DNA from 3 places in the Agrobacterium sp. genome. Region 1 is predicted to be linked to each of the others. Evidence: riboswitches for the same ligand, from Rfam matches in the RefSeq annotation. Region 1 holds a riboswitch; each other region holds the start of a gene.
The links. A riboswitch is a leader RNA that binds a small molecule or an ion and turns the genes downstream of it on or off. The one in region 1 is predicted to bind cobalamin.
Positions count from the first base shown of each region.

Region 2: another riboswitch for cobalamin. It lies ahead of nrdH (glutaredoxin-like protein NrdH); the one in region 1 lies ahead of metE (5-methyltetrahydropteroyltriglutamate--homocysteine S-methyltransferase).
Region 3: another riboswitch for cobalamin. It lies ahead of AC5I5B_RS10310 (ABC transporter substrate-binding protein); the one in region 1 lies ahead of metE (5-methyltetrahydropteroyltriglutamate--homocysteine S-methyltransferase).

Region 1 is NZ_JCABZP010000015.1:45,663-53,033, reverse strand. It holds gene AC5I5B_RS17780 (ROK family transcriptional regulator) at 4-1,236, opposite strand; gene xylF (D-xylose ABC transporter substrate-binding protein) at 1,479-2,519, shown strand; gene AC5I5B_RS17770 (sugar ABC transporter permease) at 2,599-3,912, shown strand; gene AC5I5B_RS17765 (ATP-binding cassette domain-containing protein) at 3,931-4,713, shown strand; cobalamin riboswitch at 4,783-4,999, shown strand; gene metE (5-methyltetrahydropteroyltriglutamate--homocysteine S-methyltransferase) at 5,099-7,371, shown strand, end outside.
Region 2 is NZ_JCABZP010000014.1:4,165-11,535, forward strand. It holds gene AC5I5B_RS11740 (sugar ABC transporter substrate-binding protein) at 1-442, shown strand, start outside; gene AC5I5B_RS11745 (ABC transporter permease) at 671-1,753, shown strand; gene AC5I5B_RS11750 (ATP-binding cassette domain-containing protein) at 1,753-2,535, shown strand; gene AC5I5B_RS11755 (nucleoside triphosphate hydrolase) at 2,532-3,161, shown strand; cobalamin riboswitch at 3,295-3,518, shown strand; gene nrdH (glutaredoxin-like protein NrdH) at 3,829-4,050, shown strand; gene nrdI (class Ib ribonucleoside-diphosphate reductase assembly flavoprotein NrdI) at 4,063-4,461, shown strand; gene nrdE (class 1b ribonucleoside-diphosphate reductase subunit alpha) at 4,449-6,635, shown strand; gene nrdF (class 1b ribonucleoside-diphosphate reductase subunit beta) at 6,652-7,371, shown strand, end outside.
Region 3 is NZ_JCABZP010000011.1:293,724-301,094, forward strand. It holds gene AC5I5B_RS10300 (ABC transporter ATP-binding protein) at 1-658, opposite strand, end outside; gene AC5I5B_RS10305 (FecCD family ABC transporter permease) at 655-1,683, opposite strand; gene AC5I5B_RS10310 (ABC transporter substrate-binding protein) at 1,680-2,711, opposite strand; cobalamin riboswitch at 2,870-3,104, opposite strand; gene AC5I5B_RS10315 (GNAT family N-acetyltransferase) at 3,144-4,022, opposite strand; gene argE (acetylornithine deacetylase) at 4,226-5,350, shown strand; gene AC5I5B_RS10325 (2-hydroxyacid dehydrogenase) at 5,374-6,297, shown strand; gene AC5I5B_RS10330 (cupin domain-containing protein) at 6,324-6,680, shown strand; gene AC5I5B_RS10335 (GNAT family N-acetyltransferase) at 6,677-7,132, shown strand; gene AC5I5B_RS10340 (hydantoinase/oxoprolinase family protein) at 7,261-7,371, shown strand, end outside.

The DNA.
Region 1 (7,371 bases):
AGGTCAATTCCCCGAACTCCTCGGCGGCCTCTCGGGGCCGTCGGCGCTCAAGATGTAGTCGTCGGCGGCGGAAAGGGCGTGTTCCATATGCCCTTCGAACACCAACTCCGGCTCGTGAGGGGCGATTGCGATTTTCGGCATGCCGCCGAAACGCACTGCCTGTGACTGTGCAAGTCCATCGCGCAGGCCGCTTTCCAGAAGGTCGAAATAACGGGTGCCGGGGCCGGTGATGAAAACCGGCATATGGCCGTGCAGGCTGAAGAGGCGTGAAAGACCGTTGCCGAGCGCAAGGCCGGCGGTGCGGAAGGCAAACCGCGCCATTCGGCCCCCGGCGCGAGCCGAAGCGGCGATCTTGTCCACCTCGGCGATCGGCACGAATTTTGCCGGTTCTGCCTGCGGTGGGGCCTCGAAAGCCGAGCGCAGGATTGCATAAAACCCGGAATAGGCCTCGATACAGCCTCTGGTGCCACAACGGCACAACGCACCATCGGCCAGATGCAGCATATGCCCGAAGTTGGGCGCGCTGACCTCGATCGCGCCGCCGGTGGCACGGGCAATGCCTAGCCCGATGCTGTGGCCGAGCGACAGGGTGACAAGCGCATCCGGTGCTGGACCGTCCTTTGCGTGCTCCCGTATCCAGATGGCTTTTGCGGCCAGCAGCGTTTCGTTGTTCAGCGTCACGCGGGTGCGGCCGTCTTGCGAAATAAGCTGCTGGAAATCTATCTTTTCGTTGCCGAGCACCGGCGACCAGACGAGCACTGCCGTTGCCGCATCCACAAGCCCCTTACTGCTAATCGAGACCTGAAGAATGTCGTGGCGGTTGATGCGCGAGCGGTCCGCAAGCCTCGCAAGGCCCGCCAATATCGAACCTCCGAACGAGCCTTTTTCAGCCGTGATCCTCTGCTCGGTAAAGCGATCCACCAGCTTGCCGGCATAATCGACCAGCGAATATTGCACGCTGTCCGAGGAGATGATGACGATGGCGACGTGGCAGAAGGCACCATCAGGCCCGAAGAGGATACGAGGCCGCCCGCGGCCGGCCGTGGCAAGCTGCTCTTTCCTGAGAATGAGCCCCGCACGTTCGAGTTCCATGGTGATGGCGGAAACAGTTGCGGAGGCAAGCCCGGTGAAAGTCGACATGTCGGTGTGGGAAAGGCTGCCGTGCAGACGCAGTGCCGCCATCACCGACAGGCTGTTTTTCTGGCGCACCAGTTCCGTACTTGCAATGGCGGACATGGGCTGGGGCATGCTCCCTGAACGGCCTTTTTCCTGTCGTGCTGATCCCCTCTGATGGCGCATGCCAGAAGCAAGATCAAGGCACCCGGATGCTGCCCGCAGCCGTTGTTGACAGCATGGGGAATCTCTGACATTAATTTTCTCGACTGTCGAGAAAATTGTGAAACCACAGAGACCGACAGCTTTTTCCGGGCGTTTTCCCTGCATGGAGGTGCAGGCTTCGCCCTTACCGGGAGGACATCATGAATTCTTTTGCCAAGCTTTTGGCGGGTACGGCCGTACTCGTTTCCCTTCATACTGCCGCTATTGCTGCTGATCTCGTCGTTGGCGTTTCCTGGTCGAATTTCCAGGAAGAACGCTGGAAGACGGATGAGGCGGCCATCAAGGCAGCGCTCGACAAGGCCGGCGCGAAATACATCTCCGCCGATGCGCAATCATCCGCCGCAAAGCAGCTGACCGACGTGGAATCGCTGATTTCCCAGGGCGCCAACGCGCTGATCATCCTGGCGCAGGACAGCGACGCGATTGGCCCGGCCGTTGAAAAGGCCGTTGCCGAGGGTATTCCGGTCGTTGGTTACGACCGCCTGATCGAAAACAAGAACGCCTTCTACATTACCTTCGACAACAAGGAAGTCGGTCGTCTTCAGGCTGCCGAAGTCTTCAAGGTGAAGCCGGAAGGCAACTACGTCTTCATCAAGGGCTCATCTTCCGATCCGAATGCGGACTTCCTTTTCGCCGGCCAGCAGGAAGTGCTGAAGGCCGCCATCGACGGGGGCAAGATCAAGAATGTCGGCGAAGCCTATACCGATGGCTGGAAGCCGGAAAATGCCCAGAAGAACATGGAACAGTTCCTGACCAAGAATAACAACAAGGTCGATGCTGTCGTCGCGTCGAACGACGGCACGGCCGGTGGCGCAATCGCTGCTCTTGCCGCGCAGGGCATGGCGGGTTCGGTGCCCGTTTCCGGCCAGGATGCCGATTTCGCCGCGCTTAACCGCGTCGCACTCGGCACGCAGACGGTTTCCGTCTGGAAAGACAGCCGCGAACTCGGCAAGGAAGCGGCCGGTATTGCGCTCGCGCTTGCTGGCGGCAAGAAGATGACGGAAATCAAGGGCGTCACCGCCTTTGACGGCGGCCCGAAGAAGGTCACGATGCAGTCGGTCTTCCTCAAGCCGATCGCCATCACCAAGGACAATCTGAACGTCGTGATCGATGCCGGCTGGATCAAGAAGGAAACGGCCTGCCAGGGTGTGAAGGCCGGATCCGTCAAGGCCTGCAACTGATCGACTATGTCCCGGTTCGGGCGCTGCGCCATGGTTCATGGCGCAGCGCCTTTTAAGATGTGAGGAGCACCGGCAGTTCATGGCCGATATGACCCAATCCAATTCCCCAGCGTCCGCCAAGACGGAAAAGACAGGCTCCATCGCGCGCTTCATCAGCGCAACGGAGCTTGATACCCGCCTGCTCGGCATGGTCGGCGCGCTTCTTCTGATCTGGATCGGATTTCATATCCTGTCCGGCGGCCTGTTCCTGACGCCGCGAAACCTCTGGAACCTTTCCGTGCAGACCGCGTCCGTGGCTGTCATGGCGACCGGTATGGTGCTCGTCATCGTCACCCGCAATATCGACCTGTCGGTCGGGTCGATCCTCGGTTTTTCCGGCATGATCATGGGTGTCACGCAGGCGGAAATCCTGCCGCAGCTTCTCGGCTTCGAACATTGGGCGACATGGATCGTCACGCTTCTGGTCGGTATTCTCGTCGGCGGCGCCATCGGCATGCTGCAGGGTTCGATCATCGCCTTCCTGAATGTGCCGTCCTTCATCGTCACGCTCGGCGGCCTGCTGGTCTGGCGCGGCGGCACCTGGTTCGTCACCAGCGGCCGCACCGTGGCGCCGATGGATTCCACCTTCCGCCTGATGGGCGGCGGCACCAGCGGCTCGATTGGCGCGACATGGAGCTGGGTCGCTGCCATCGTCGCCTGCGTCGCCATTGTCGCTGCAATCCTCAATTCCCGCCACCAGCGCCGCCGTTTCGGCTTTCCGCTGCGGCCGGTCTGGGCGGAATATTTTCTGGTGGCGCTCGGCTGCTTCGTCGTCGTCGGTTTCGTGGCGGTGGTCAACAGCTATCCCTGGCCGATCAACATCGCCCGCAACTATGCCGATGCCAATGGCATCTCCTGGCCGGATGGTGGCCTGTTCATTCCGCACGGCATTGCCATACCGGTGCTGATGGCGCTCGCCGTTGGTGCAGTGATGACTTTCATTGCCACGCGGCTGCGCTTCGGACGCTATGTGTTCGCCATCGGCGGCAATCCGGAAGCGGCCGAACTCGCCGGCATCAAGACCCGCTGGGTCACGGTGAAGATATTCACGCTGATGGGCGTTCTGTGCGCCATCGCGGCGGCAATCTCCACTGCCCGCCTCAATGCGGCAACCAACGCCCAGGGTGAACTGGACGAACTTTATACGATCGCGGCGGCGGTCATCGGCGGCACCTCGCTCGCCGGCGGCGTCGGCACCATAGCGGGCGCGATGCTCGGCGCGCTCGTCATGCAATCGCTGCAATCCGGCATGGTGCTCGTGGGCATCGATACGCCTTTCCAGCGCATCGTCGTCGGTGTGGTTCTGGTCGTCGCCGTCTGGCTCGACACCATCTACCGCGCCCGCGCCAAGTAAGAACCGAGGAGAACCCCAATGACGGACCAAGTCACGCCCCTCGTGGAAATGCGCAATATTTCCATTTCCTTCGGCGGTATCCATGCGGTGGAAAACGCCTCAGTCGATCTTTTCCCCGGCGAGGTGGTCGCCCTTCTCGGCCACAATGGTGCGGGCAAATCGACGCTCATCAAGATATTGTCCGGCGCATACCGGCGGGATGGGGGCGATATCCTCATCAACGGCGAGGATGTGGATATCCGCAATCCCCGCGACGCCAAGAAATACGGCATTGAAACCATCTACCAGACGCTGGCAGTGGCGGATAATGTCGATGCGGCGGCCAATCTTTATCTCGGCCGTGAGCTGAAGACGAAATGGGGCACGCTTGATGATGTCGCCATGGAGGCCTCGGCCCGCGAGGTCATGGGGCGTCTCAACCCCAATTTCCGGCGGTTCAAGGAACCAGTGAAGGCATTGTCCGGCGGTCAGCGGCAATCCGTTGCCATCGCCCGCGCCATCCTTTTTGACGCCCGCATCCTTATCATGGACGAACCGACGGCTGCACTCGGGCCGCAGGAAACCGCGCAGGTCGGCGATCTCGTCAAGGAGCTGAAACGGCAGGGCATCGGCATCTTCCTCATCAGCCACGATATCCACGACGTCTTTGATCTGGCGGACCGGGTATTCGTGATGAAAAACGGCAAGGTGGTCGGCCATGCCCGCACGGAAGATGTGACGAAGGACGAGGTTCTCGGCATGATTATTCTGGGCAAGGTGCCATCAGGTGCTGTGGCAGGTCCGGGCGCGGTCGTGTCCTGACATCTGTCTTCGAATGAAATAAAGATATAAAGATTTCTTTATATCTATTGACATCGTGACGCCCGTGGTGAGAAATGCGGGTGTCATGGTTCTCCGGGCCTGATTGTTTCAATCCCGGAGCTAAGAGGGAATCCGGTGCGCCGTTGGATCGGCAATACCGGAGCTGCCCCCGCAACTGTAAGCGGTGAGCCTTTGTCCATCAACGTCACTGGGGTGAAAGCCCCGGGAAGACGGGCAAAGGTGACGACCCGCGAGCCAGGAGACCTGCCAGGGCAAAATAACGTCCACGGGCGGGGTGTCCCGGTGGTTGCTCGTTGGCCCGGCAACGGCTGGGCCCGCACGCGTCCGCTTTACCCATGCCCCCACAACCATCTGGGGTATGACAATGTCAAACAAGACCATTCCAGTCGCATCGCTCGGATTTCCGAGGATTGGCCGCCGTCGCGAACTGAAATTCGCGATTGAAGGCTTCTGGTCGGGAAAGATTTCCGAAGCAGTACTTCTCGAAACCGCCGCTAAGCTGCGCGCCGAAAACTGGGCGCTTCAGCAGCAAAAGGGGATTAGCCATATCCCGTCCAACGATTTTTCCCTCTATGACCACGTCCTCGATACGGCTGCGATGGTCGGTGCCATCCCGTCCCTCTACGGATGGACGGGCGGAGAGGTGTCCATGTCGACCTATTTCGCCATGGCGCGCGGCAGCCAGAGCGAGGCGCATGCAAGTTGCGGTCATGTGCATGAAGGACATGCGCACCACGGTCAGGGCGTTCCGGCGCTGGAGATGACCAAGTGGTTCGACACCAATTATCATTACATGGTGCCGGAGGTCTCCGAGGATCAGCATTTCGCGCTCACCTCGCAAAAGCCGGTCGATCATTTTCTCGAGGCGAAGGCGCTCGGCATTCATACGCGCCCGGTCATTCTCGGGCCGGTCACGTTCCTGAAGCTTGCCAAGGTGCGTGAGGCAGCCTTTAAGCCGCTCGATCTGTTGGCAAAACTGTTGCCCGTCTACGAAGAGTTGCTACACCGCCTGCGTGCGGCCGGCGCCGACTGGGTGCAGATCGACGAACCCGTGGCTGTATTGGACCTTTCCGAGGGGGAACGCCACGCGCTGACTGTGGCCTATCAGCAATTGTCGAAAGCCGCCCCGGATCTGAAAATCCTCGTGGCCACCTATTTCGGCGGTCTCGAGGATAATCTGGAGGTCGTTGCCGCACTTCCGGTCGCGGGTCTTCATGTCGATCTGGTGCGTGGCCCCGGTCAGTTCGAGGCGGTGCTGAAGGCGTTGCCCGAAAGCCGTGTCCTGTCGCTCGGTGTCATCGACGGCCGCAATATCTGGCGCGCCGATCTCGCCGCGATTATCGACCGGCTGGAAGCTGCAATTGCCGTGCGGGGTGCGGAAGCGTTTCAAATCGCGCCTTCATGCTCGCTGCTGCATGTTCCGGTCGATCTTGAACTGGAAACCGGTCTCGATGCCGATCTGAAAAGCTGGCTTTCCTTTGCGACCCAGAAGCTCGGCGAGCTTGCCACGCTCGGCAGGGCGCTCGGTGAAGGCAAGGCCATCGTCGCGGCGGAACTGGAAGCCGCCTCCAGGGCAGTTGTCGCACGCGCATCCTCGTCAAAGGTGACTGATGTGGCCGTTCAGAACCGCATCGCAACGATCGGCGATGCCGACAGGAAGCGGGCGAATGCCTTTACCGAGCGGCAGAAGGTGCAGTCGCAGGCTATTGCGCTGCCGCTTTTCCCGACGACCACCATCGGCTCCTTCCCGCAGACGCCGGAGGTGCGAAAGGCCCGCTCCGCGCATTCGAAGGGTGTCCTGACAGATGCGCAATATGAAAGCTTCCTGCAGAAAGAAACCGAAGCAACCATTCGCTGGCAGGAGGATATCGGTCTCGACGTCCTCGTGCATGGCGAGTTCGAGCGCAACGACATGGTGCAATATTTTGGTGAACAGCTTTCCGGTTTCGCCTTCACCCAGCATGCGTGGGTGCAGAGCTACGGCTCGCGTTACGTGCGTCCGCCCATCATCTTCGGTGATGTGTCGCGGCCGAAACCGATGACGGTCCGCTGGTGGGAATATTCCCAGTCGCTCACCGACAAGCCCGTCAAGGGCATGCTGACCGGACCGGTGACGATCCTTAACTGGTCCTTTGTCCGCGATGATATCGCCAGAAGCCTGACATGCCGGCAGATCGCGCTCGCCATCCGCGATGAGGTCAACGATCTCGAGGCAGCCGGTGCACAAATGATCCAGATCGATGAGGCAGCTCTTCGCGAAGGCCTGCCGCTTCGGCACCGGGACTGGCAGGATTATCTCGGCTGGGCGGTGGAATGCTTCCGTATTTGCTCCGGCGGCGTGGATGATCGCACACAGGTGCACACCCATATGTGTTACTCCGAATTCAACCAGATCATCGATGCCATTGCGGCGATGGATGCCGACGTGATCTCCATCGAGACCTCGCGGTCGAAGATGGAGTTGCTGGATGCGTTTCGGACTTACAAATATCCGAACCAGATCGGTCCCGGCGTTTACGACATCCATTCGCCGCGTGTGCCTGATGTTGGAGAAATGGTCGATCTTCTGGCGCTGGCGCGGGAGCGCCTTGACGACCGGCAGCTCTGGATCAACCCCGATTGCGGCCTGAAGACCCG
Region 2 (7,371 bases), on a different contig from region 1:
GAGCGATCCGCGTATCGTCGGTCACGATGTCACCAATGGTAACGAAGAAGGCGGCCGTGCAGCGATGGAAAATCTGCTGCAGAAGGACCCCACCATCAACGTCGTCCACACCATCAACGAGCCCGCAGCTGCCGGCGCTTATGAGGCGCTGAAGGCGGTCGGCCGCGAAAAGGATGTTCTGATCGTATCCGTCGACGGTGGTTGCCCGGGCGTCAAGAACGTGGCGGAAGGCGTGATCGGCGCGACCTCTCAGCAATATCCGCTGCTGATGGCGGCGCTCGGCGTCGAAGCCGTCAAGAAGTTTGCCGATACGGGCGAAAAGCCGAAGCCGACCGAAGGCAAGAACTTCGTCGATACCGGCGTGACGCTGGTAACCGACAAGCCGGTCAAGGGCCTCGACTCGATCGATACGAAGGAAGGTCTCAACAAGTGCTGGGGATGATGCCTCAACGTTGAAACCCGCGGGGGCATTCGTGCCCCCGCCCTTGGACCAGAATGAATATCAGGCACGATCCGGGGGATCGGACAAAGGAATAAACGAGCGCGTTGCGCGCCCCTGCGGGGATGACACAGGCCGCTTCACAACACTTTGAAATCTACGCATCATTCTCTTTGGAGATAGACCCAGGTGTCAGGGCTGATGCGATAGAGCGATCGGGAGGAAAATCCAATGAGCGATCAGCCGGTGCGGGCTCAGCCGCATAATGAATTTGAAAAGGTGCTTTCGGGAAGTTCGACGCAGGTCGCCGCTTTCGATACGCACGACAAGAGTGCGCTGGAAAAATTCCAGCATTTTCTCCATTCCAGCCCGGCGGCGGTGCCGCTTATCGTTCTGGTGCTGTCGCTGATTATTTTCGGCCTGCTCCTTGGCGGCAAGTTTTTCTCCGCCTTCTCGCTAACCCTCATCCTGCAGCAGGTCGCGATCGTCGGCATCGTTGGCGCAGCGCAATCGCTGGTCATCCTGACGGCCGGCATCGACCTTTCGGTTGGCGCGATCATGGTTCTGTCCTCCGTCGTCATGGGGCAGTTTACCTTCCGTTACGGTCTTCCGGCGGAGCTTTCCATTCTCTGTGGCCTCGCCGTCGGTGCATTTTGCGGCTTCATCAACGGCGTGCTGGTTTCGCGCATGCGCCTGCCGCCCTTCATCGTCACGCTTGGCATGTGGCAGATCGTGCTTGCGACCAACTTCCTCTATTCCGCGAATGAGACGATCCGGGCTCAGGACATCGCCCAGCAGGCGCCGATCCTGCAGTTCTTCGGCGCGAATATCCGTTTCGGCAACGCGGTCTTCACCTATGGCGTCATTGCCATGGTTCTGCTGGTCGCCCTGCTCTGGTATGTGCTGAACCGCACCGCCTGGGGCCGCCATCTTTATGCCGTGGGTGACGATCCTGATGCTGCGGAACTCGCTGGTGTCAATGTCAAGCGTATGCTGACCACCGTTTATACCCTGTCCGGTCTCATCTGCGCCTTTGCCGGCTGGGCCCTCATTGGCCGCATCGGCTCGGTTTCGCCGACCGCCGGCCAGTTCGCCAACATCGAATCCATCACCGCGGTGGTTATCGGCGGCCTGTCACTGTTCGGCGGACGCGGCTCCATCATGGGCATGATTTTCGGTGCGCTGATCGTCGGCGTCTTTTCACTCGGTCTCCGGCTTATCGGCACAGACCCGCAATGGACCTATCTGTTGATCGGCGTCCTTATCATCTTGGCTGTCGCAATCGACCAGTGGATCAGAAAGGTAGCAGGCTGATGGCAAAAGAACCTATCCTCACAGCACGCAATCTCGTCAAACGCTACGGTCGTGTGACCGCCCTCGACAATGCCGATTTCGACCTTTATCCGGGCGAAATCCTTGCCGTCATCGGTGATAACGGCGCCGGCAAATCCTCTCTCATCAAGGCGATTTCCGGTGCGGTGACACCCGATGAAGGGGAGATCAGGCTGGAAGGCAAGCCGGTGCAGTTCCGCTCGCCGATCGAGGCGCGCAAGGCGGGCATCGAAACCGTCTATCAGAACCTTGCGCTGTCTCCCGCATTGTCCATAGCTGACAATATGTTTCTCGGCCGTGAAATCCGCAAGCCCGGCATTCAGGGCAGCCTGTTCCGGGCGCTCGACCGCCCGGCCATGGAAAAATTCGCCCGCGAAAAACTGTCGGAACTCGGCCTGATGACGATCCAGAACATCAATCAGGCGGTGGAAACCCTCTCCGGCGGTCAGCGCCAGGGCGTGGCGGTGGCGCGTGCGGCAGCCTTTGGCTCCAAGGTCGTCATCCTCGACGAGCCGACGGCGGCACTCGGCGTCAAGGAAAGCCGTCGCGTTCTCGAGCTTATTCTGGATGTGCGCTCCCGCGGTCTGCCGATTGTCCTGATCTCGCATAACATGCCGCATGTTTTCGAGGTTGCGGATCGCATCCATATCCACCGGCTCGGTAAGCGCCTGTGCGTCATCAATCCGAAGGACTATTCCATGTCCGACGCCGTCGCCTTCATGACCGGCGCCAAGGAAGCGCCGAAGGAAACGCTTGCCGCATGACGCTGAAGCTTGAGACGATCGTCGAAGACGTTCTTCGGCGGGCAGAGGGTCAATCCCGTTTCATCATAGCCATTGCCGGTCCCCCTGGGGCCGGCAAATCCACGCTTGCGGATGCTCTTTTTGAGGCCTTGCGGGCGCGAGGCGAAACGGCCGCCGTCCTGCCCATGGATGGCTTCCATATGGACAATGGCATTCTTGAGGAACGGGGACTGCTGCCGCGAAAAGGCGCACCTGAAACTTTTGATGTGCGCGGCTTCCTGGATATCGTCTCCGCCGTCCGCAAGGGCGGGCAGGAGGTGCTTGTTCCGGTTTTCGACCGCTCCCGGGAAATTGCCATTGCGTCCGCCCGGGCGATTGCGCCGGAAACGCGCTTTGTCCTTGCCGAAGGCAATTATCTGCTGCTGAACGAAGCGCCCTGGACAAGCCTTTCCGAGAGCTTTGACCTCACCATCTTCGTGGGCCCGTCCGTCGCCGTGCTGGAAGAGAGGCTGCGGAACAGATGGCAGGGTTATGGTCTCGATGCCGCTCAGATCCATGCCAAGCTTTTCGAAAACGATCTTCCCAACGGAAAAAGGGTGATCGAAAACGCGCGTCCAGCCGATATTCATATCGATATCTGGGAATAGATTAACGCTTTCCAGTTCTTTACCGGCAAAGCGCGTTTGCCGTTAAGCCTTTGTTGACCATGTGTTGAATCTTTTTGATCCACAGGGTGGGGCTTTTGTGTGTCTATTCATTGACGTAAAAATTTCCTTATATACTATATGTGGTGTTCAAGGTTCTTCCGATTCGCAAGGATTGGGAGCTAAGACGGGAATTCGGTGCGTAACGCCATCATGGCGGAACAAGGCCGAAACTGCCCCCGCAACTGTAAGCGGCGAGCATCGTTCCGATTTGGGTCACTGGAGCCAAAAGCTCCGGGAAGGCCGGAATAGATGTTGTGACCCGCAAGTCAGGAGACCTGCCTTGAGCGCAAACGTCCACGGGCGGGGTGTCCGGAGGAAGGTGTTGACGCAAATGATTTGCGTGCGCCCTTTTCTGCCCCCTCCAGAACAAGCTTCGGGGTGAAGTCATGCCAGTGCATTTCTTTAAGTTGCTGCGCTCGTCGGCGTAGAGAGTGATTTTGTGCGGCTTGCAGCATTTTGGGAAAACCGGACCCCGGTTTCTATCCGAAAATGCGAAGAGTTGCCTGGGCTACGTGCCTCACCTGAATGACAGATCCACCGCCACCCGATTGCGATTGTAATCGGCAATGTTGAGCCGTGTCCGAAATCGGCTTCGAGAGAGGAAATCATGACCGTCACCGTTTACAGCAAACCCGCCTGCGTCCAGTGCACCGCCACCTATCGTGCGCTCGACCGCATTGGTATTCCCTATGAGATCATCGATATCTCCGAAGATGCGGATGCGCTCGATCACGTCCGGGGTCTTGGTTACATGCAGGTTCCCGTGGTCGTCGCCGGCGAGCGCCATTGGGCGGGTTTCCGGCCGGATATGATCGGCTCGATCAGCTGAGGCGGTAAGGCGATGGGCCTGATCGTCTACTATTCCAGCCGCTCTGAAAACACCCATCGTTTCCTTCTGAAACTGGGGCGGCGTTTGTTTCGCCTGCCGCTCGGCGCTGAGGACGACGTGCCTCATGTGTCGGAACCCTATGTGCTGGTCACCCCCACCTATGGGGGCGGCGGCACCAAAGGGGCCGTGCCTAAGCCGGTCATCCGGTTTTTGAACGAGCCCTCCAACCGAAATCTCATTCGCGGCGTCATCGCGGCGGGAAACACGAATTTTGGCGCCGCTTTCGCATCCGCCGGAGATATCGTCTCGCGCAAATGCGCGGTGCCGTTTCTCTATCGCTTCGAGCTTCTCGGCACGGAAGAAGACGTCGCCAACGTCAAACATGGATTGGAACGATTTTGGACACGCTGACCTCGAGCGCGCTGCGCAAGGACGCCAAACAGCCGGCAGCCGCAAGCCAGAAACCGCTTGATGCGGGGCTGGACTATCACGCGCTGAACGCGATGCTGAACCTTTACGACGAGAACGGGAAGATCCAGCTCGACAAGGATCGGCTGGCCGCCCGGCAATATTTCCTCCAGCACGTCAACCAGAACACGGTATTTTTCCATAACCTCAGGGAAAAGCTCGATTATCTGGTGACGGAGGGATATTACGAGCAGGAGGTGCTGGACCAGTATTCCTTCAATTTTGTTCGTGACCTCTATGACGAGGCCTATGCCCGGAAATTCCGCTTCCCGACCTTTCTCGGCGCCTTCAAATATTACACCTCCTATACGCTGAAGACCTTCGACGGAAAACGTTATCTGGAGCGTTATGAGGATCGCGTCTGCATGGTGGCGCTGGCCCTTGCGCGTGGTGATGAGCAGCTTGCCCGCAATCTGGTCGATGAAATCATTTCAGGCCGCTTCCAGCCGGCCACCCCGACATTCCTCAATGCCGGCAAAAAGAGCCGCGGCGAGCTGGTCTCGTGTTTTCTGCTGCGGGTGGAAGACAATATGGAAAGCATCGGCCGCTCCATCAATTCGGCCTTGCAGCTTTCCAAGCGCGGCGGCGGCGTGGCGCTGTCCTTGACCAATATTCGCGAATTCGGAGCGCCGATCAAACAGATCGAAAACCAGTCTTCCGGCGTTATTCCCGTGATGAAGCTGCTGGAAGATTCTTTTTCCTATGCCAACCAGCTTGGCGCACGCCAGGGTGCTGGCGCGGTCTATCTACATGCCCATCACCCTGACATCATGCGCTTCCTTGATACCAAGCGCGAAAACGCCGACGAAAAAATCCGCATCAAGACGCTGTCGCTCGGCGTGGTGATCCCCGACATCACCTTCGAACTCGCCCGCAACAACGAGGACATGTATCTGTTCTCGCCCTATGATGTGGAGCGGGTCTATGGCGTGCCGTTGACCGAGATTTCGGTCAGCGAAAAATATCACGAAATGGTCGCCGACAGCCGCATCCGCAAGAAGAAGATCAAGGCGCGCGAATTCTTTCAGGTGATCGCCGAAATCCAGTTCGAGAGCGGTTACCCCTACATCATGTTCGAGGACACGGTGAACCGCGCCAATCCGATCGCCGGCCGCATCAGCATGAGCAATCTCTGCTCGGAAATCCTGCAGGTCAGCGAAGCGAGTGAATTCAATGCCGATCTGTCCTACAGCCATATGGGCAAGGATATTTCCTGCAATCTCGGTTCGCTCAACATTGCCGCTGCAATGGATTCGGCCGATTTCGGCAAGACCATCGAGACCTCCATCCGGGCGCTGACAGCAGTGTCTGATATGAGCCACATTTCCTCCGTCCCCTCGGTGGAAAAGGGCAATGATGCGAGCCACGCCATCGGGCTCGGCCAGATGAACCTGCACGGCTATCTGGCGCGCGAACGCATCTTCTACGGTTCCGAAGAGGGCGTCGATTTCACCAATATCTATTTCTACACCGTGACCTATCATGCCATCCGCGCCAGCAACCGGCTGGCGGTGGAAAGAGGCCAGAGCTTCAAGGGCTTTGAAAATTCGAAATATGCCTCGGGTGACTATTTCGACAAATATACCGACCGGGAATGGTTGCCCGCGACCGAAAAGGTGAAGGAACTGTTCGAAAAGGCCGGCATTGCCATTCCGACGCAGGAGGACTGGAAGGCGCTGAGGCAGGACGTCATGGCATCAGGTCTTTATAACCAGAACCTACAAGCCGTGCCGCCGACAGGTTCGATCTCCTATATCAACCACTCGACGTCTTCCATTCATCCAATCGTCTCGAAGATCGAAATCCGCAAGGAAGGCAAGATCGGCCGCGTTTATTACCCGGCTTCCTATCTCTCGAACGACAATCTCGAATATTATCAGGATGCCTATGAGATCGGTCCTGAGAAGATCATCGACACCTATGCGGCGGCCACCCAGCATGTCGATCAGGGCCTGTCTCTGACGCTGTTCTTCCGCGATACGGCAACGACGCGCGATATCAACCGGGCGCAGATCTACGCCTGGAAGAAGGGCATCAAGACCATCTACTACATCCGTTTGCGCCAGATGGCGCTGGAAGGCACGCAGGTTCAGGGCTGCGTTTCCTGCACGCTCTGAATTGAGGGACAAGACAATGAACATCGCCGTAAAACCCGCGTCCCGCATTCGCGCGGTCAACTGGAACCGCATCGAGGACGACAAGGATCTCGAAGTCTGGAACCGCCTGACCTCGAATTTCTGGCTTCCGGAAAAGGTGCCGCTCTCCAACGACATTCCCTCCTGGGGAACGCTGAAGCCGGAAGAACAGAAGCTGACCATCCGTGTCTTCACCGGGCTGACATTGCTCGACACCATCCAGAACGGTGTCGGCGCCGTGCGGCTGATGGCGGATTCGGCCACGCCGCATGAGGAGGCCGTGCTCTCCAACATTTCCTTCATGGAGGCCGTGCACGCCCGCTCCTATTCCTCGATCTTCTCGACGCTATGCTCCACGCCTGATGTCGACGATGCCTATCGCTGGTCTGAGGAAAACGAGTTCCTGCAACGCAAATCCGCGCTGATCATGCGCGAATATGACAGCGGCGATCCGCTGAAAAAGAAGATCGCCAGCGTGTTCCTGGAAAGCTTTCTGTTCTATTCCGGCTTCTACCTGCCGATGTTCTGGTCAAGCCGCGCCAAGCTTACCAATACGGCGGATTTGATCCGCCTCATCATCCGCGACGAGGCCGTGCATGGCTATTATATCGGCTACAAGTTCCAGCGGGCGGTGGAGCGCCTCGGCGAAAAGGAGAGACAGGAGATCAAGGACTTCGCCTTCGATCTCCTGCTCGAACTTTACGATAACGAGGCGAAA
Region 3 (7,371 bases), on a different contig from region 1:
GCGGCGGGCCGACCGCGATCATCTCACCCCGATGCATGATGGCGACGCGGTCGCAGAACATGGCGGCGTGATTGAGATCGTGCAGCGCCGCAACGACGGTCAGACCCTGCCGGCGCACCAGATCGAGCAGGCCGATCTGGTGGCCTATGTCAAGGTGATTGGTCGGTTCGTCCAGCAGCAGGATATGCGGCTCCTGCGTCAATGCGCGGGCAATGTGCAGGCGCTGGCGTTCGCCGCCGGAAAGATGATGCCAGTTGCGCTCCGCCTTGTCGGCCATGTCGACATTGGCAAGTGCCGCATCAACAATGGCGTCGTCATTCTGTGACCAAGCGGAAAGCGGCCCGAGATAGGGCGTGCGTCCAAGCTCCACGGCCTGCCGTGCGGTGATGCGCTCGGTGGTTTCAGCCTGTTGCTCCACGAAGGCAAGCCGGCGGGCAAGATCGCGGCGTCCCAGCGAGGCAAGCGGCTCCTCGCCAAGCGTAACGTGCCCCCGGCGTGGTTTGCGAATTCCCGCCAGCATGGAAAGCAGCGTGCTCTTGCCGGAACCATTCGGGCCGATGATGCCCAGAAACTCCCCGGAACCGACATTGAGCGAAACGCCGCGCACGATATCGATATTGCCGGCATGGAAATGCAGGCCGTGGGCGGATAACTTCATGACCGCGCCCTCTTTTGCCCCAGGATGAAGGCGAAGGCGGGCGCGCCGACCAGCGCGGTGATGACGCCGATGGGCAGCACCTGCCCCGGAATGACGATGCGCGAGAGAATATCCGCGACTATCATGAAAACCGCACCGGTCAGTGCCGTCACCGGCAGCAAGATGCCATGGCGAACGCCGACGAAGATGCGCGCGGCATGGGGAATGACGAGCCCGACGAAACCGATGGAGCCGACCAGCGACACCATCGCGGCCGTCATGATTGCCGAAACCGAGATCAGCACCGCATAGACCCACCGCACCGGGATACCGAGTGAAGCGGCGGCTTGACCGCCGAAGGCAAAGGCATCCAGCGCCCGGGCATACCAGAGACACACAGCAAGACCCGCAAGGCTGACCGGCAGCGCCAGCCAGACATCCGGCCAGCGCACGCCCGAGAGGTTGCCGAGCAGCCAGAACATAATGCCGCGCGCCTGTTCCGCATTGGCGGATTTGGTGACGATGAAAGAGGTCATGGCGTTGAACAGCTGCGACCCGGCCACCCCCGCCAGAATGATGGCGCTGTTGCCATGTCCCGCCCGCACCGCGAGAAGGCTGACCAGAGAAAAGGCCACAAAAGCACCGATGAGCGCGCCGGCCGGCATCGTCAGGAAACCCGCGCCAAAACCCAGAAGCGCGACAGCGACGGCACCGGTGGAGGCGCCGGCGGAAATGCCGAGAATATAGGGATCGGCAAGCGGGTTGCGCAGAAGCGATTGCAGCACCGCCCCGGCGAGCGCCAGCGAAGCCCCGCAGCAGGCGGCGACAACGGCGCGGCTGAGGCGATAACTCCAGACAATGCCCTCATCCAGCGGCTCCAACGGATAACCCGCATGGAAAACACGGTTGGCGATAGTTTTCGCCACGACGTCAAAGGGAATGGCGGTCTCGCCGATGGCCGCTCCGGCCATCAGCGCGACGAGCAGCAGGGCGAGCGCGGCGAAAGCCAGTCCCACCCTGCCGAAATGGACGGAAAGACTGTTCACTTGGCGAGGCCGGCAGCCGAAATCGCTTCAGCCAGCGTTTCGATGCCTTCAATGGTGCGAATGGTCGGGTTCATCGCCTGCGCATCCATTTCGAACACATGACCTTGCTTGACGGCGGGCATGATGCTGGCCACGGGATCGCTGGCGAGGAACTTCAGCTTGACGGCGACATCGTCAGCCGGGAAGCGACGGCGGTCCATCTTGCCGGCGACGATGACGGACGGATTTGCCTTGGCGATGGTTTCCCAGCCGACGGTCGGCCATTCCTCATCGCTTTCGATGACATTCTTTAAGCCCAGTGCGGACATGATGTAACCGGGCGCGCCGTTGCGGCCGGCCACATAGGGGTCGATATCCAGCTCGGCGCTGGAGAACCAGAAGACGGCGGAAAGCTTGCCATTTGCCGAGGCGATCTTGGTGCGGGCGGCTTCCTCACGCTTCTTCAGATCGGCAACGACTTCCTCGCCGCGATCCTGCACGTTGAAGATTTTGGCGAGATCGCGGATTTCCTGATAGATCAGATCCATGGTGAAGCCGGTGTTGCGCACGCCGTCGCCACCGCCGGAATTATCCTTGCCGATGCAATCGGCAGGCGAGGTATAGACGGGAATGCCGAGTTCGGCGAATTGCACCGGCGTTCCGACGACGCCTTCAGGGCCGATCTGCCACTGGAACTGCGTCGTCACGAGGTCAGGCCTCTTGCCGACAACCGCCTCAAAGCTCGGATCATTATCGGCCAGTCGCTCGACCTTGGCATTGGCCTCCTCGTAGCCCTTCAGAACCGGGCCGATCCACAGCGCCGTGCCGACCACCTTGTCAGCAACCCCGAGCAGATAAAGAACCTCGGTCGTGCTCTGGCCGACGGATACGGTGCGGGCGGGAGCCTGCTTGAAGGTGATCTCCTGACCGCAGCTGTTGATCGTCAGGGGGTAAGTGGTTTCGGCAGCGTTAGCGTTGGCAAGAGGCAAAACCGCAAACGCGGCGGCCAGAAAGCCGGCATGGACCGGCAGGCGTCTAGAACGAAACATGTGTTCTCCAGTCGAAAGTAAAACTTATTCCAGAGCAGCAGGCGTCAGAACGCGCAGCAACAGCGGGACGTCTTGTACGGAGAACGACGACGGGACGCAAACCAAATGTTATGAAATAACATTACAATCTCCTCCTCCGGGCTTCCCCGCCCGTAACGATGGTTCATATTTTGACGGCAGGTCTCCTGGCTCACGGATTTGCGTCACTCATCTGCCTTCCCGCATTCCAGAGAATACAGTGGCATGACGCCTTGAAGCGTCACTGGGATGAACGACAATCCGCTTACAGTTGCGGGGGCAGCCACGGCATTGGGCGAAAAAGATCGCCCGCACCATGTTCCCTATTAATCCCTTCGCCTTTCGGCTGCAGGAACCGTCGCTTTCTCACATAAGGGGCAACGGGCGGGGCGTCAATTGCGATAGTGCCGCACCTCAGCACAAAGACGGGCCAGCCAGGGCGAAAATCATTGCGGGACCAGAGCCGGCCGGTTGCGGCACGTTTTTCGACATGGTGGTCAGCGTTTCGATCACCACCAGGCCGGATTGCGTCAGAAAGTCGGTCAGAAGACCACTGTCACGCACGGCATCGAGACGGACGAGCTGATCGTCCAGATCGGAAAAATGCCGCCTGACCAGCGCAATGGCCTGCGTTTCCTCACCCGCAACGACCGGGCCGACAATATGGCCCCGTCCCGCTGCGCGCCGCAATGCAAAGGCCACGAGACGATCCGCCTCGAACAGGCCATAACCCTTATTTTCCCGCAGGAGACGCTGCAGGACGCGCTGGCGCGAGACACCGAAAGCCGCCTGATCCAGATCCGCAACAGCGGACAAATGGTCCTCCGAAAGCGGCTCGATCCTCTGTTTTCTTCCGAGCGTCGGCATCTCGGCAGGGCAGCGCGCCTTGCCGCGAAGGAGATGTACTTTTTCCGCATCTCCGGCAAAACCCAGCCGGGCAAAAAGCCGCCGCGACGCTTCCGTGGCGTTCAGCCGCAGTGCAGCGTCAGGGTAATCTGCCATGAGTTGCCCCACCAGCCACGGTGCAACGCCCTGCCCCTGCAAACGCGGGGAAACGATGACCATACCGACCGTCGCGAAACCTTCATCATAAGGAAACAGCATGGCGGTTGCGACAACGCGATCAATTTCGTCAAGCGCAGCAAGGCCGATGCCACATTGACGCAGGAAACACCATTCATTCGCGTGGTATCGCCATCCGACAGCCATGGAGAGGGCATGCAGATGATCGGCCTCCACATCGGCGATATCCACGGTTCGCAACTCGAAACTATCGACCTTGAGCAGCTCCATGACAAACGGCTCTCATTCCCTCCGGCGCGGAACCTTGATCCCGGCAGCCCAGCCCACGACATCCGAAGATAACCAGCCTTGCCGGCAGGAATTTTCCGAAAGCGCTGGAAAGACACAACAATCTACCGAAAACACCCCTATTTCAGCAGATAAACGCCGCCGGCCGCTCTAAGCTTTTCGACGTTGAAGCGGCGGAGACAGCCATGAACGCAATCGAAATTCTGGAGCGTCTTGTCGGCTTCCCATCGGTCGTCGGAACCGCCAATGGCGATATCGCCGGGTGGATCGCCGATTATCTGGATAGTCACGGCGCGAAAGTATCGCTGCTTGCCGGTCCCGAGGGCGACCGCGCCAATCTCTTCGCCAGCTTCGGGCCGACAGATACCAGCGGATACATCCTGTCCGGCCATATGGATGTGGTGCCTGCCGGTGAGCCGGAATGGTCCTCCGATCCCTTCACCCTGAGAGCGGAAGGCGAGCGTCTTTACGGACGCGGAACCACCGACATGAAGGGATTTCTGGCCACGGTTCTCGCCGCGGCACCGGCATTTTCGCGCATGGCGCTGAATCGCCCCATTCATATTGCCTTTTCCTATGACGAGGAGGCGGGCTGCCGCGGCGTCCCGCACCTCATTGCCCGATTGCCGGAACTATGCGCAAAACCGGCGGGCGCGATCATCGGCGAACCGAGCAATCTGCGTGCCGTGCGCGCCCACAAGGGCAAGGCCGCTGCACGCATCACCATTCGCGGCCGCTCCGGCCATTCCTCGCGGCCGGATCAGGGCGTGAACGCCATCCATTTGATCACCGGCATCATGGCGAAGGCTGTCGAGACCGCACAGGCCCTCACGCAGGGCCCCTTCGAGGCGACATTCGAGCCCCCCTATTCTTCCCTACAGATCGGCACGGTGAAAGGCGGACAGGCGATCAACATCATTCCCGATCTCTGCGCCATCGAACTGGAAGCACGAGCGATTGCCGGTGTGTCGCCGCTCGCCCTGCTCCAGCCGGTGCGTGACGGCGTCGAAGCGCTCGCCGCTGAGGGCATCGACATAGAATGGGCGCCGATGAGCGATTATCCGGCGCTGTCCCTCGCCGCCGATGCGCCGCTCGTGAAGCTTCTGGAAGAATTGACCGGCGCGCCCTGCATCGCCGCCGTCAGCTACGGCACGGAGGCCGGGCTCTTTCAGGCTGCCGGCATCGACGCCATCATCTGCGGCCCGGGCGATATCGGCCGCGCCCACAAGCCGGACGAATTCATAACGGCCGGCGAACTTTCGGCCTGCCAGTCAATGCTGGAAACACTGGCGAACCGCTGCACGGTTTAAACCTTCGGAACCACGGATATCAGATGACGTTTTTCTTCAATTCCGACGCGAAGCGCGGCGAGATTTTCCGGCAGGCCCTGGCCCGCGACCTGCCGGAGCTGCCCTTCTCGATGGATGCCGCCAGCGTTGATGCCGATACGGTTCGATATCTCATCACCTGGACCGTGCCTGATGATATCGGCCGCTACCGCAATCTCGAAATCCTGTTTTCCATCGGTGCGGGTGTCGATCAGTTCCACATCGATGCGGTCCCTGCGCATGTGAAGGTCGTGCGCATGGTGGATGAAGGCATCATCCGCATGATGCAGGAATATGTAAGCCTTGGCGTGCTGGCGCTTCACCGCAACCTGCCGGTCTATTTAAAACAGCAGCGCCAGCAACTCTGGAAGGCTTTGCCGCAACGTCAGGCGGAAGAGTGCCGCGTGGGCGTTCTCGGCCTCGGCATGCTGGGTGTTGCGGCGCTGGAGCGGCTGAAACCCTTCGGTTTTCCACTTTCCGGCTGGAGCCGTTCCCCGCGCGCGATCGACGGCGTCACCTGCCATCACGGCGAAGCCGGATTGGCCGCCATCCTCTCGACAAGCGATATTCTCGTCTGCCTGCTGCCGCTGACCGAAGAGACCGTGGGGCTTCTGAACGGCGAACGTCTGGCAATGCTTCCGGAAGGCGCTGGCCTCGTTCACGCCGGGCGCGGCAAACAACTCGACCACGACGCCCTCGTCGATGCGCTGGATAATGGCGGGCTCTCGGGCGCGGTGATCGACGTCACCGAACCCGAACCGCTGCCGGAAGAGCATCGTTTCTGGACCCATCCGAAAATTCTTCTGACGCCGCATATCGCCAGCGTCACCCAGCCGCATTCGGCAGCACGCACCGTTGTCGAAAACATCAAACGATACCAGTCCGGCCTCGAGCCGCTCGGCCTCGTCGACCGCAACCGCGGATATTGATCATACCGTTCCAGGAAAGGACACCCATGCCGCTTCTCAAGACCATCGACACCCATCCCGCCTTCGAACCGAAAGCTTCCAAGGCCCTGCCGGAACGCCTCATCTCCGGCGATCCGTCCTTCAAAACCTGGCCGCTGGACGAAGCCCGCAACGGCACCGTCCACACCGGCATCTGGGAAGCGACGCCGGGCGAAAGCCATTCGATCAAGGGCGAAACCTTCGAATTCTGCCATATCCTCGAAGGCGTCATCGAAATCACGCCGGAAGGCGGCGCACCGCTGCGTTATACGGCGGGCGACAGTTTCGTCATGAAGCCGGGCTTCGTCGGCGTATGGAAAACCATTGAAACCGTCCGCAAGATCTATGTTACGGTGAACGGATGAGCTGGGAACCGACCATTTTCGAAATTACCCGCGACGGCTACGTGATGAGCACCGATCCGACGCGTGTCGATTTCGATCTGGTCCATGGTTTTCTCGCCCGCGATTCCTACTGGGCGCAGGGAATGACCGCCGACCGGCTGAAGCGGGCGCTTTCGCATTCGCTGCCGGTTGGCGTCTACGCCCCCGATGGTTCCATGGCCGCCTTCGCCCGTCTGGTGACGGACTATGCCGTTTTCGGCTATCTGCGCGATGTCTTCACGGTGGAGGATCATCGCGGTCGCGGCCTTGCTTCCTGGATCGCCACCGAGATACGCAGGCATCCGGAGCTCTCAACGGTATCAAGCTGGATGCTCGCGACCCGCGACGCCCATGGCGTCTATGAAAAGGCCGGCTATCGCGCCGCACCGCATCCCGAATATTACATGACGGTGCCAAAACCCGGCGAAGGCTGATCAGCCTGACTTGCACGTCATGTCGGCCATCATCATAACCTGGAGCTATGACCCTTGCCCCATAAATGCTTGGCCCTTTTCCGGTCCCGATGACAGCATCATCAGGACTGGAAAAGGAGACGGAAGAGATGGGATATCGCATTGGCGTTGATGTGGGCGGGTCATTTACGGATTTTGCCGTGTTTGACGATGGGACCGGCTCGCTTTCCACCCTGAAGGTGTTTTCCCGCCCCGATGCG